Regions from separate parts of the Pseudoalteromonas sp. S408 genome, predicted to be linked through region 1. Evidence: predicted binding sites of a transcription regulator. Region 1 holds the regulator's gene; the other holds the start of a gene.
The links. The regulator FliA, encoded in region 1, starts transcription of late flagellar genes. The targets are predictions, from matches to a motif close to CTAAAGNTNNNNNNNNNNNNGCCGATA.

Region 1 (7,517 bases):
ATGAAAATAAAACGTTTTTTTGCTAAAGATATGCGCACAGTACTTAAAGAAGTTAAAGACGAATTAGGTGTTGATGCGGTTATTATGTCGAATAAAAAGCTAGCTAACGGTGTCGAAATTGTAGCAGCAGTTGATTATGACAAAGCAGCCCCTAAAAAAGAGCAACCGCAAAGTGCGCCAGCAAAAAGTTTTGCAAAGTCACAGCAAGTGCATAATTTTGTAAAACCAGAGCCACTTCGCGCTAAGCCAGAGCCACAAGCGAAAGTAGCTGATAGTCTTCAAGCATTATTAGAGCGTCAAGCTCCACGTCCTCGCTCTGCAGAACTGGCTTCTATGTTTTCGCAATCAGGTATTGATACTACAGACAACTACCAAGAGCCAGTGCAAGAACAGCGTCCTCGACCTATATTTACCAATGAACGTCAAGCTTCAGCTCGTCCGCAAACACAAGCAGACAGCCTAGGGTTTGATGACCTAGAAAGTGATTTTGATGACCTTGATACCCCAGTGACAAACCGTCAAGAAACTAAACATAATGAAAGTGAGCAAATTTCGTCAATGCGTGACGAAATGAATGCCATTCGTCAGTTGTTAGAGCATCAAGTATCAGGGCTCATGCAACAAGACATGGCAAGACGCGACCCTACTCGTGCATGCATGATTGATCGTTTAGTTGGTATGGGTATAGATAAAGATGTTGCAGAGCAAATGGCGTGCTTTGTACCTGACGATGTGTCTCGTCAGCAAGGTTGGAAAGCACTTTTAACAATGGTTGAAGATCAGATGCAGACAACCAATAACGAAATTTTACGTCAAGGCGGCGTATACGCTTTGGTTGGCCCAACTGGGGTTGGTAAAACAACCACAGTTGCTAAATTAGCTGCACTTGGTGCACAAAAGTACGGTGCAGACAAAGTCGCTTTAATCACAACCGACACATACAGAATTGGTGCTTATGAGCAACTTGCTACGTATGGTCGAATTATAGGTTGTGGCGTTAAGCAAGTTAAAGATGCTAATGAATTAGCTGAAGTTTTATATCATTTACGAAATAAACGACTAGTATTAATTGATACTGCGGGTATGAGCCAACGCGACTTACGTTTAACTGAGCAGCTTAATACTCTTATGCGCAACCAGCGCGTTGATATTCGTAGTTATTTAGTGCTCAGTGCAACATCGCAAATACACGTGTTGCAAGAAACCGTTAGACACTTTAAGAAAGTGCAGTTAAGTGGTTGTATATTCACCAAATTAGACGAATCTTTAAGTTTAGGTGAGATTATTAGTATTGCGATTCAAAATCGCCTTCCAATAGGGTATCTTACTAACGGTCAACGAGTACCAGAAGATATTCGAGTTGCAAATGCTGAAAAACTAGTTAAAAAGGCTGAGCAACTCTATTTAAAAAGAGCAAAAGCACAACATTCAAGGCACCAAGCAGTGGCGCCAAGCACAGTAGGGATGTATGATTAACACAGTATTAGATCAAGCAAGTGGCCTGCGCAAAATGAGTCAAAACAATAACAACGGCGTAAAAGTTATCGCTGTCACTGGCGGTAAAGGTGGAGTAGGAAAAACAAATGTTTCTCTTAATACTGCAATTGCATTAGGCCAGCAAGGTAACAGAGTATTGGTTCTTGATGCCGATTTAGGCTTAGCAAACTGTGACGTTATGCTAGGGCTGCGTGTTGAACGTAACTTATCACATGTTTTATCTGGTGAATGCGAACTTGATGAAATTCTAGTTGAAGGCCCCGCAGGTATTAAAATTGTACCCGCGACGTCGGGTTCTCAAAGCATGGTTGAATTGTCGCCTTCAGAGCATGCGGGACTCATCAGAGCTTTTAGCGAATTAAATACAGAATTTGATATTTTAATTGTAGATACTGCAGCAGGTATTTCTGACATGGTGCTGAGTTTTTCCCGCGCAGCACAAGATGTAATGGTTGTTGTATGCGACGAGCCCACATCAATAACAGATGCCTACGCGCTGATAAAAGTATTGAGCCGTGAGCATGGTGTATATAAATTTAAAATTGTTGCAAATATGGTCCGCAGCATGCGTGAAGGGCAAGAGTTATTTGCTAAACTTTCCAAAGTAACCGATCGTTTTTTAGATGTATCAATGGACTTGGTTGCAACGGTTCCCTACGACGAAAATATGCGTAAGGCAACACGCCGTCAAAAAGTTATTGTAGAACTTTTTCCAAATTCGCCTGCGGCACTGGCGTTTCAAGCGCTAGCAACAAAAGCAGTTAAATGGCCAATACCTAACCAACCATCGGGTCATCTGGAGTTTTTCATAGAGAAACTAGTAAACGGCTAATTATGACAACATTGGTGAATAAAGTTATGGGATATCAATCAGCACAAAATTTAAATGTGATTGTTGAAAAACATGCATCACTCGTCAAAAAAGTGGCATGTCACCTTATAGCGCGTTTACCTGCCAGCGTTCAGCTGGACGATTTAATACAATCAGGCATGATTGGCCTGATTGAAGCATCTAAGAGCTTTGATGCAACCAAAGGCGCCAGCTTTGAAACGTTTGCAGGGATTCGTATTCGTGGCGCAATGCTTGACGAAATGCGACGCGGCGATTGGGCACCCCGTTCGGTGCATCGCAAAAGCCGTTTGGTGGCTGAAACAATTGCTTTTTTAGAAAAAAGCTTAAGCCGTGAGCCTACATATATAGAAGTTGCTGAAAAACTTGAAATTTCGTTAAATGAGTACCATCATATCTTAAACGATGTAAATGCAAGTAAAGTACTAGGTATAGAAGACCTTGGTGTCGACGAGGATGTCATCAGTCCAGTTGATCAAGATTTAGCGCTAGACAAACCGTTTAATAACGTTAAAAATGAGCGGTTTAATGAGTCTTTATTAGGTGCGATAAAATCTTTGCCAGAGCGAGATGCAATGGTGCTGTCTTTGTACTATAACGATGAAATGAATTTAAAAGAAATAGGGCATATACTCGATGTAAGCGAATCGCGTGTAAGTCAAATACATGGTCAGGCGATGATTAAGCTCAAAGCTAAAATCAATGACTGGATAAATTAGTAGTAAGTAAACAAGGTTAAGACCTCACTGGGGGATGTTTTGGATAAAAACATGAAAATTCTGGTTGTTGACGATTTTTCAACAATGAGACGTATTATTAAAAATCTGTTGCGTGACTTAGGTTTCACTAATGTTCAAGAAGCAGACGATGGGTCAACCGCTTTGCCAATGCTACAAAATCAAGTATTTGATTTTGTTGTTACCGATTGGAATATGCCAGGAATGCAGGGTATAGACCTGCTAAGAGCAATACGTGCGGATGATAAGCTTAAACACATTCCGGTATTGATGGTAACGGCTGAAGCTAAAAAAGAACAAATTATAGCGGCAGCACAGGCAGGTGTTAATGGTTATATTGTTAAGCCATTTACTGCTGGAACACTCAAAACTAAATTAGAAAAAGTATTTGAACGTTTAGGCTAATGATAGGGGGAGAGGCTTATGTCAGCACTTGCTGCGCCTCAAATAACTTTAGAACAAGCTCGTCAGCTCGTTGTTTATCTAGAAAACGGTGAGCAAGACAAAGCCAATCAGTTAATTTTAGATACTGCTTCTAAGGAGCAATCTGAAATATTTGCTGAAGTTGGAAAGTTAACCCGTCAATTGCATGAAGCTTTAAAAAGCTTCGAGCTAGACACTCGCTTAACTGACTTAACTACCGATGCGATTCCAGATGCAAAAAAACGGCTTAATTACGTTATAGAAATGACAGAAAATGCCGCAAATAAAACAATGGATGCTGTTGAGGCTAGCCTACCAATTGCTCAGCAGTTGGCGGATGAGATATCTCATATCAAACCGACATGGGATCGCCTAATGAATCGAGAGATTGAGTTAGGAGAGTTTAAATCGTTATGCCACAGCATTGATAAGTTTATGAACAATTCTCATCATAAAACCGATGAGCTGCAAAGTTTGATGACAAATGTACTTATGGCGCAAGACTATCAAGATTTAACCGGGCAAGTTATTCGCCGGGTTATTGAGCTTGTTAGAGAAGTTGAAGAAAGCTTGATCCATCTTTTGACTGCCTTTGCTGATCAAAACGACGGTAAAGTCGAAAAAATAGAACAACAAAAAACAAATGAACCATTAGACGAACAAACTTTAGCAGGTCCAGAAGGCCCTATTATTGATAAAGAATCACGTAATGATGTTGTATCTGATCAAGATGAAGTCGATGATCTTTTATCAAGTTTGGGCTTCTAAGAGGAGAGTAACTGCATGTTTGAAGTCGATGAAGATATTTTACAAGACTTTCTTGTAGAGGCAGGAGAAATCCTAGAGCTTTTATCTGAACAGTTAGTTGAGCTGGAAAACAATCCAGAAGACACCGAATTACTCAATGCCATATTTAGAGGGTTTCACACTGTAAAAGGTGGTGCTGGGTTTTTAGCCATGACGGAGTTAGTTGACGCATGTCATGGTGCAGAAAATGTATTCGATTTACTCAGACAGGGTGTACGAACAGTTAACTCTGAGTTAATGGATGTGATTTTGCAGGCACTCGACACTATTAACGAGATGTTTGCTACCATTCAAAACCGCGATAAACCTGAGCCTGCCGATCCCGAACTACTTGAAGTTCTTCACAAACTGGGCTTGCCTCCAACAGAGGAAGAGCTTGCTGGTGAATCTCCATTTGACACGGCAGATGAGCCTCAACATGAAGCTTTAGAAACGCCTGCGGCAGAAGAAACTTCATCAGCAGATGAAGAAGACCCATTTGCCTTTGATGAGTTATTTAGCGGCGGTTCAGCTGCGCAAAGCGATGAAGAAACTCAGATAGATGAAATAACAGAAGATGAATTCGAAAACCTACTTGACGAGCTACACGGGAAAGGTCAAAGCCCAATAGCTGAAAGTTCGCCAAGTAGCAGTGATGTCAGTGGAGACATTACAGATGATGAGTTTGATAATCTACTTGATGAACTCCATGGCGTTGGAAGCTTTGGCGCTGTTGCCGCTAGTGAGCCTGCAAAAGAGCAACCAGCAAGTAATAATCCAGTAGAAAATACTGCAACGGCATCAACAAATACATCGGCAAGTAATACTAGCGATGATGAAATTAGTGATGATGAATTTGAGGCTTTACTAGATGAACTTCATGGCAGCGGCGCCCCTAAATCAATAGAGAGTCCTGCAGCTTCAGAGTCTAAGCCAGCGCCAAAACCCGCGGCTAAGGTAAGTGAGCCTGTTAAAAAGCCTGAACCTGTAAAAGCTGCTGCGCCAAAACCAGTGCAAAAGCCTGCAGAAAAACCAGCAGCAAAAGCAGCGCCTGCTCCAGCGCCTGCAGCTGTGAAAAAACCAGCTCCTCCTCAAGCAGAAACAACAGTCCGAGTTGACACAAAACGCCTAGACCAAATAATGAATATGGTGGGTGAGCTTGTACTTGTTCGTAACAGGTTGGTAAGTTTAGCAACAAACTCAGAAAGTGAAGCAATGGGTAAAGCCATTTCTAACTTAGATGTTGTGACGGCTGATATCCAAGGCGCAGTAATGCAAACGCGAATGCAGCCAATTAAAAAGGTATTTGGCCGCTTCCCTCGCGTTGTTCGTGACTTAGCACGAAGCTTAAATAAAGATATTAGTTTACAGCTTGTTGGTGAAGAAACTGATTTAGATAAAAACTTGGTTGAGGCACTTGCAGATCCACTTGTTCACTTAGTTAGAAACTCAGTTGACCACGGAATAGAGATGCCAGCAGCTCGTGAAGCAGCTGGCAAACCTAGAACGGGTAATGTCACGCTTTCAGCTTCGCAAGAAGGCGACCATATCTTGTTAACTATCAAAGATGATGGTGCGGGTATGGATGCTGAGAAGCTCAAAAAAATTGCAATCAGTAAAGGCGTTTTAGATCACGATCAAGCGAGCCGTTTATCAGATACCGAAGCGTACAATTTAATATTTGCACCAGGATTTTCTACTAAGGAAGAGATCTCTGATATTTCAGGGCGTGGTGTGGGTATGGATGTTGTAAAAACTAAAATCACTCAACTTAATGGCTCAGTGAGTATTCAGTCAGAGCTAGGTGTTGGTACAATTTTAGAAATTAAAGTACCGCTAACACTTGCCATATTACCTACCTTAATGGTTGTAGTTGGTGAACAAACATTTGCACTACCATTGGCTGGTGTTAGTGAAATATTTCACTTAGATTTAACCAAAACAAATGTAGTTGATGGTCAACTAACGATCATTGTACGTAAAAAAGCAATACCGCTGTTTTATCTTGAGCATTGGTTAGTTAAAGGAGCAGATCGTACTCAGCGCAAAGCTCAAGGCCATGTTGTTATTGTTCAAATAGGTACTCAGCAGGTTGGTTTTGTCGTTGACTCCTTAATAGGGCAAGAAGAAGTTGTAATAAAGCCCCTTGATGCACTTCTTCAAGGCACTCCTGGTATGGCAGGTGCAACTATTACGTCAGATGGTGGAATTGCACTTATTTTAGATGTTCCCAATATGTTAAAACACTACGCAGGCTAAATCATAAAGCAGGCACACAATTAAGTGTGCCTGCATAGAAATTTAATAAGAGAGTTAAATGGCCGTAAAAGTTTTAGTTGTTGACGATTCAAGCTTTTTTCGTCGCAGAGTAAGCGAAATTCTTGAGCAAGACAGCGACATACAAGTAATTGGATTTGCCATAAATGGCAGAGAAGCTGTTGAAAAAACGGCCCAACTGCGTCCTGATATGATCACAATGGATGTAGAAATGCCAGTGCTTGATGGTATTAGCGCGGTTAAAGAAATAATGGCCAGCAATCCTACACCAATTTTAATGTTTTCTTCTTTGACCCGTGCTGGCGCAACAGCCACACTCGATGCTCTTGATGCGGGGGCGATGGACTTTCTGCCTAAAAAGTTTGAAGACATAGCACGTAATAATGAAGATGCCATAAAGCTTCTCCAAGCTAAAGTTAAAGAAATTGGCAATAGACGCATTCCCAGAACTTTTAAGCCAGTGTCGTATTCTAAACCCGCAACACGTGCGGTACCTCAAAGAAGTAGCACATCTTCCATCAGGCAACCGGATAGAAGTTTTCAGCGTTCAACCCCTGAACCATCATTAACCAAAACACAGAGCTCACTTCCTTCTCGTGCCAGTGGAAAGCAATATAGATTAGTCGCAATTGGTACGTCTACGGGTGGCCCAGTTGCTTTACAAAATGTGCTAACGCAATTACCAGCTAATTTCCCGCATCCTATTTTACTCATTCAGCATATGCCCGCTGCTTTTACACCGGCATTTGCAGCTCGCTTAAATGGTTTGTGCAAAATAAAAGTAAAAGAGGCACAACAAGGTGATCGGTTAGACCCAGGAACTGCTTATTTAGCGCCGGGCGGTCAACAAATGATGGTTGAAGGACGAGGTGGTTCAAAAATATTGCGTGTTTTTGAAGATAATAGCGAGCGAATTACTTATAAGCCTAGCGTCGATGTAACGTTTG
Region 2 (7,517 bases), on a different contig from region 1:
TGCTTGTAATAATAAATTTTGATAACTTTAGCCGTATAAATGATGCCTTTGGTCCAATTGCAGGTGATAGCTGCTTGCAGCAAATGGCAGCTCTACTAAACTCGCGTACCCAAGGCTCTGATTATGTAGCGCGTTGGAGTGGTGATGAATTTTTACTACTATTACGTGACTTTAAATGCAATAAAATAGACAGTTACGCGTCAGAACTTTGTAAAGCGATTGCAGAGTATTCATTCCAACTACCTAACGGTAATATGACAAATATAACAGCCTCAATTGGGTGGTCTTTCTATCCATTACCATTACTCGGTGGCCAGGTAATTGGTTGGGAAACCTCTATTAATTTAGCTGATATTTCACTTCATCAAGTTAAAAAGCGCGGTGGTGATGGCGTAGCCCATATTACTTTTGACGAGCAGCTAGATGCATTTGAATTTGAGCAAAACTCTAATGTAGAGCAGCAGCTGAGTATGCTACAGCGAAATGGTTTAGCCGATATAAAAGTGTGGATGCGATAATACCTGACCAACATTGTTGATCAGGTATGGTGAGGTTAACTCTATTGATTAAGCCAAGCTGGTAATATTGCCACTGACTCAGGTGCTGTAAATGCAGTGCTTGCATCGGCGCTAACGTCGCCTCCGGCACTGCTTAAAATATTGTTAAAACGCATAACCACATTATTTGATTTTTCAGCTACGTATAAATCTGTCCCGGTATACATAATATCGACAGGGTTGCCCAGTAGGGTATTTGGACCGCTAATAGTGGTGCTTATGTTTACCAAACCCGACGCCATTGCTACGTTATTCAACACGTATATTTTGCCATCATCGGCAATTGCTGCGCTACCAACATCAGAGAGAATTAACGAGCCGCTTAGCGAGTCGTAGTCGATGCCATGTATATTGCTTGGCGCTTCTATTGCGGCTCCAGCATTTGCAGGTGTTATAAGCCTATCTTCAACGGCAATATTAGTATTACCAGCCATTAGCTTGCTTTTGACTTCGTCGAATACAGCAACGGTTCCATTTGTTAGTGCTACAAAAGCACGGTCAGTGCTTGCATCGTAATCAACATCCCAAGGGCGAGCGCCGTTTGCAAAAGTAAGTGTCATCAAAGGGGACGCATCCCCTGTAGTACACGTTGAAAATATTGAAATGCTCGGCGTATCTGCATTATTTTCTGCAACTAAAATCATACCGCTATCAGAAGCAACATCAAGACCTTTAGGAGATATAAGGCCTGTGTTCGCTCCAGTAATAATACTATCTTGGCTTGTATTATACGTTTGTCCATCTCGGTTTATTGCTACTTTATTTGAAATAATAATACCACCAATAGAAGTTGCACTGTTATCGAACGTTGTATAACTGTTTCCCGCTTTGTCGAAGGTCGTGCTTTCTATAGTTTGACTCGCGTTATAATTGCCAATTTCAGTATTAAGTTGTGAACTTAATCGACTAATTTGCCCAGTTGTTTCACCTGCAGTACCTGGGTTACTGCTTACAGCGACCCCTAAAAGCCCCATATTAGCAGTATCACTATCTGAAATGTCAGCCCTCTCATTTGGCATGCCCAGTTTAGTAATTGACTCAGGTTTAATCGTTGAGGTGACTAAATCAGGAGTAATATCGCCGCTTTCACCTGAAAATATATTGCTAAAGACAAGAACAGCGTCATTTGATTTTTCGGCTACACGCAAATCACTACCTTCAAGGCTAATATCAACGGGGTTACCAAGCATTGTTGCTGGGCCGGCAATACTTCGTGCAACGCTTACTAAACCCTCTGCGGTTGATGCATTATTGATTACAAATAACGATCCATCGGTTGCATCTGAGGCACTACCTACATCAGACAAAACAAGTTTATTAGTACTTGGGTCATAAACAATACCGTGGATATTTACAGATATTTGCGTACCATCATTATTGGCAGGGGTAATTGTGCGGCTTGGCATTGCGGCAAATTCACTATTAACAAAATTATCGTAAACGGCTACATCACCATTTGTAAGTGCTACATAAAGGCGGTCATTAGTTTCATCATAATCAACATCCCATGGTGCAGCCTCTGTAATGGTTATACCTAAAGGAGCTGCATTGCCGGCTGCTGTAGCACCAAAAGTCGTTACCTGCATTGCGCCAAAGTCAGCAATAAAAATAAGACCACTCTTTTGTGCTGTAGCAATTCCCTTAGGGTTTACTAGCGTTGTGTTAGCACCTGTTATTTCGCGATCTGTATTTGCAGCATAGCTGGCGCCGTCAGCACGGTTAGCAAGCTGACAGATAGTTTTAATACTGCCATTTTCATTGTCGCTTGCTTGTAATAAGTTACCTAGGCTATCAAAAGCGACGCCTTCGTTAGCTGTTGTATTAAAGGTTTTTAATTTAGAAGCACTTTGGTTAATTAAGTCAATGGTACCCGCGTTGGTTTCTCCATTGTTAGCCAAAATAAATGTTGCAGCTGCAAAACCTGGGTTGCCATTTTTACCGTCGGAACCATTTTGTCCATCAGTGCCTGCAATACCATCTACGCCGTTTTTACCATCGTCTGAGCTACAACCTGTAATGCCGATTAATACTGCAAGTGTTAAAGCTGAAAAACTAAGTTTTTGTTTCAATGTGTTTTTTTGTGCAGAGTAAGTTGTTAAATTAACGTTATTCATCATTTTTACCTTTTAAATATTCCATCAAATTTAGGTAAATAAAGGCTTGCTTGTAAAGCGTATACTAAGCAGCACTGATTATTTACATGTTAACCTCACTGCAATAACGGTTAAAAAGTTAAATTGGATGCAAAAAATAATAATAAAAACGAAAAAGGAGCCAATAGGCTCCTTTCTTTAAACAATTAGAATAATTAACTAAGCGGTAAATGACCTAATTGAACTTAAAATACCTTGCTGGCCTAAGCCCATTTCATCGTGCATTTCGTCTTGCGTGCCGTGCTTAATAAACTCATCAGGAATACCTAAGTTAAGTATTTTAACATTGGCCTGTTGGCTAGCTAAGTATTCGTTAACCGCAGAGCCTGCGCCTCCGGCAATGGCATTATCTTCAAGAGTAACTATGGTATCGTGATTTTTAATAATGTCGTTTAGCAGTGAAGTATCAAGCGGCTTTATAAAGCGCATATTAACAAGTGTTGCATTAAGTTCAGTTGCAGCAAGTTGTGCATTTTCAAGTAATGTTCCAAATGACAAAATGGCAATTTTTGAACCTTGTTTTACTGTATTTGCTTTACCAATTTCGAAAAGTTGCATATCGCTTTGAATCTCTGCCGTACCTGCACTTCCGCGAGGGTAACGAACAGCAACCGGACAATTAGCTTTGTAACCGGTGTATAACATTTGGCGGCATTCGTTAGTATCGCTAGGTGCCATAATAACCATATTAGGAATACAACGCATAAAACTTAGGTCGTATGCGCCTTGATGTGTTTCGCCATCGGCACCCACAATACCTGCTCGGTCTATGGCAAATAATACGGGTAAGTTTTGCAATGCAACATCGTGAATTAATTGATCGTACGCGCGTTGTAAAAAGCTGGAATATATAGCAACAACAGGCTTTAAGCCTTCACAAGCAAACCCCGCAGCTAGGGTGACGGCATGTTGTTCAGCAATTGCTACGTCAAAATACTTATCAGCATGCTCTTTTGAAAAGCGCACCATGCCCGAACCTTCACGCATAGCCGGTGTAATAGCCATTAATTTGTCGTCTTGCTCTGCCATGTCGCATAACCAGTCGCCAAATACTTTTGAAAAAGTAGGCGCGCCTGGTTTTGATTTTGGTAGACTTGATGTGCTGGGGTCAAATTTAGGTACGCCGTGATAGCCAATTGGATCTGCTTCAGCTGGCTTGTAACCTTTACCTTTTTGCGTTTTTATATGAAGAAGTTGTGGGCCTTTTAAATTACGCATATTACGTAATGTATCAACCAGCATGTTTACATCGTGCCCATCAATTGGGCCAATATAATTTAAGCCAAGTTCTTCAAAAAACGTACCTGGTATAACCATGCCTTTAAGGTGCTCTTCCATTCTGCTGGCAAGCTCTTTAACAGGCGGTACGCCAGACAGTAGTTTTTTACTCCCTTCGCGAATATTGGTGTAAAAGCTACCAGATAAAATACGTGCAAAATGATTGGTTAATGCGCCAACGTTTTCAGAAATCGACATTTCATTATCATTTAAAATAATAAGCATGTCTGATTTTACATCACCTAAGTGATTCATTGCTTCAAACGCCATGCCCGCAGTAATAGCGCCATCACCAATAACAGCGACAGTTTTGCGGCCAGCGCCTTCTTTTTGCGCCGCAATTGACATGCCTAATGCTGCAGAAATTGAAGTGCTTGAATGACCAACGCTAAATGTGTCGTAGTCACTTTCATCTCTAAACGGGAATGGGTGAAGGCCATTTTTTTGACGAATGGTGTGCATTAAATCACGCCGACCCGTTAAGATTTTATGCGGATAGGCTTGATGCCCAACATCCCATACTACACGATCTTCTGGTGTGTTATACACGTAATGAAGTGCAACTGTAAGCTCAACCGTGCCTAAACCAGACGCTAAATGACCGCTACTTTGCGATACAGAGTTAAGTAAATACTCACGTAGTTCATTGCTAAACTCGGGAAGTTTATTCTGCGCTAAGTCTCGTAATTGAGCTGGTTTGTCAACCAAGTTAAGTAATGGATACTTGCTACTATCAAGTGTCATGGTTTTTTTATATCCTTCGAGCACATTCGTTTTCAACTAGGAATGAATAACGAATGTTAAGTAATAATGTCAGTGCTATTTGCAATACGCTTAAGCTGCGACTAATGGTCACGTTCAATAAGGTAATTTGCTAGCGACGCAAGAAGCGTTGTATCTGCATCCATAAGTGCTAACGCTTCGTGGGCTTGTGTTATTAAATTTTGCGCCTTTTCTTTAGCGCCTAGCATACCTAATAACGCTGGATATGTCGCTTTATTCGCTTCTATATCTGAGCCTTGTGGTTTACCTAATATATTGGTGTCACCTTCCACGTCTAAAATATCGTCGTGTACTTGAAATGCCAACCCTATAGCATACCCAAAAATACTCAAGTTATCTAAAGTTTGTTCATCTGCGTTTTCACTGCACAGCGCACCTAATGTTATAGCACAGTTAATTAGTGCACCGGTTTTTAACTTGTGGATGCGTTCAAGTTCTTGTACCGAAACAACTGTGTCAGTTGCGGCAATGTCTAAGCCTTGCCCCGCAACCATACCTTCAATACCTGATGCATGTGCAAGAGCAGCAATCATTTTTACTTGCGATTGCGCTGAGCAATTAAAGTTGTGTGTGGCTATAAGTTCAAAGGCGAGAGTTTGCAATGCATCACCGGCTAAAATAGCTTGTGCTTCGCCATACACAATATGACAAGTAGGGTAGCCGCGGCGTAAATCATCATCATCCATAGCGGGCAGATCGTCATGTACTAAGGAGTAACTGTGAATGCACTCTATGGCTGCAGCTAAAATGTCTAAGTCACTTTTTTTAGCACCGAGCATTTCACCAACAGCGTAAACCAAAAAAGGGCGTAGCCTTTTACCACCGTTAAATAAGCTGTAATGAGTGGCTTCTTTTATGGTTTTATCGCTATCGAGCGGCTGTTCAAAGTAGCGGTTGAGTGTAGTGGCTACATCTATCTGAACACGTTCAATATAGTCTTTTATGCTCACAACTATTCCATATCGTTATTAAAGTTTGTAAGTGCTGACTTTTCGCTATTGCCCATTAAAATAGATACTTTTTGTTCTGCTTGCTGTAGTTTTTCAGATGACGCTCCAGCGAGTGCGATACCACGCTCGAACTGCTTCAATGATTGTTCAAGCGATAAATCACCTTGTTCCATTTCACTAACAATTGTTGATAATTCTTCTAGTGCTTTTTCGAAACTTAAGTTTTCAGGTTTTTTAGTCGCCATCTTTATTTTAGCTTACATAATAAATTTAGGAGCCAATTTTAGGGGGAATGCTAAACTAGGTCAAAGGATGATATGAGTTTTTTACATTTAGGGCGATTAATGGCGTGCTATTTATCAAGAAAACTCGATAATTAGGCTGTGTGCCTAACTTGATATAAAATAATAAATATAACTTTATATGTTTATTTACAAAAACGACTTAAGCAATTCAATATGTTGCCGATAAGCAGTTAATAATAAAAAGTTTATGATAAGGCATTTAAACATGAAATCTCTGGAGGAAATGTGGATTTAGCAACCATAATAGGGATCCTAGGCGCAATTGGCTTAATCGTCATGTCTATGTTTATGAGTAGTAGCGGTGAAATGGGCATGTTTGCCGATGCACCTTCAAGTGTAATTGTATTTGGTGGCTCGCTATTTATTGTTTTATCAAACTTCACTATGTCTCAATTTTTAGGGATAGGTAAAGTGGTTGGTAAGGCATTCATGTTTAAAATTGAATCGCCTGAAGAGTTAATTGAAAAAGCAGTAGAGCTTGCAGATTCTGCTCGTAAAGGGGGGTTTTTAGCACTCGAAGAAGCTGAAATTCCAAATCCATTTATGCGTAAAGGCGTTGACATGCTTGTTGATGGGCATGACGCTGACGTTGTGCGCGCCACACTTCAAAAAGATATTTCCCTAACCACCACCCGTCATGAGCTCGGTGCTGGCTTATTTAAAGCACTTGCCGATATAGCTCCAGCAATGGGGATGATTGGTACATTGATAGGCCTAGTTGCCATGTTATCAAACATGGACGACCCTAAAGCTATCGGGCCTGCAATGGCCGTGGCACTATTGACCACTCTGTATGGTGCATTTTTAGCAAACGTTGTAGCAATTCCAATTCAGGTAAAACTCGAGCTGCGTAAAGACGAAGAGGCAATGAATCAGCGTTTAATTCTTGATGCTATTTTAGGGATTCAAGATGGTCAAAATCCGAAAGTGATAGAAGGTATTTTGAAAAATTACTTAGCTGAGTCTAAACGTAAAGTTGATACCGAGGAGTAGCCATGTCTGATGAAGAGTGCAAATGTCCCCCCCCAGGTTTGCCTGCGTGGATGGGAACATTTGCTGATTTAATGTCGTTGTTGATGTGCTTTTTTGTACTATTATTGGCATTCTCAGAAATGGATGTACTTAAATTTAAACAAATAGCAGGCTCTATGAAGTTTGCTTTTGGTGTACAAAATAAAATTGAAGTTAAAGATATCCCAAAAGGGACATCAGTTATCGCCATGGAATTCACCCCAGGTAAACCAGAACCTACACCAATAGAAACCATTCAGCAGCAAACCGTTGAAATGACCCAGCAAATGCTAGAGTTTCAGGCCGGTGATGAAAGTTCTGCTGGCGGTAGACAAGAGCAGCGGGGTGATAAGCGCGGTGGTGAGTCTCGAAGTACATCGCAAGAACAATCATCTGAACAAGCAACATCTGCAGCAGATCAAGAGCAAACAAATGAACTCGTTAAAAAAATAGCGCAGCAGTTAGAGAAGCAAATAATAG

Region 2: a site for FliA is predicted at 6,165-6,191, ahead of pomA (flagellar motor protein PomA). Genes of this name have one in related genera too.

Annotation. Positions count from the first base shown of each region.
Region 1 covers NZ_PNDY01000001.1:197,242-204,758, reverse strand. The annotation lists gene flhF (flagellar biosynthesis GTPase FlhF) at 1-1,476, shown strand; gene CWB62_RS01040 (MinD/ParA family ATP-binding protein) at 1,469-2,329, shown strand; gene CWB62_RS01035 (RNA polymerase sigma factor FliA) at 2,356-3,066, shown strand; gene cheY (chemotaxis response regulator CheY) at 3,106-3,489, shown strand; gene CWB62_RS01025 (protein phosphatase CheZ) at 3,508-4,275, shown strand; gene CWB62_RS01020 (chemotaxis protein CheA) at 4,291-6,552, shown strand; gene CWB62_RS01015 (protein-glutamate methylesterase/protein-glutamine glutaminase) at 6,611-7,517, shown strand, end outside.
Region 2 covers NZ_PNDY01000021.1:5,368-12,884, reverse strand. The annotation lists gene CWB62_RS14985 (ligand-binding sensor domain-containing diguanylate cyclase) at 1-518, shown strand, start outside; gene CWB62_RS14980 (hypothetical protein) at 560-2,671, opposite strand; gene dxs (1-deoxy-D-xylulose-5-phosphate synthase) at 2,870-4,732, opposite strand; gene ispA ((2E,6E)-farnesyl diphosphate synthase) at 4,834-5,721, opposite strand; gene CWB62_RS14965 (exodeoxyribonuclease VII small subunit) at 5,724-5,966, opposite strand; gene pomA (flagellar motor protein PomA) at 6,252-7,019, shown strand; gene CWB62_RS14955 (flagellar motor protein MotB) at 7,022-7,517, shown strand, end outside.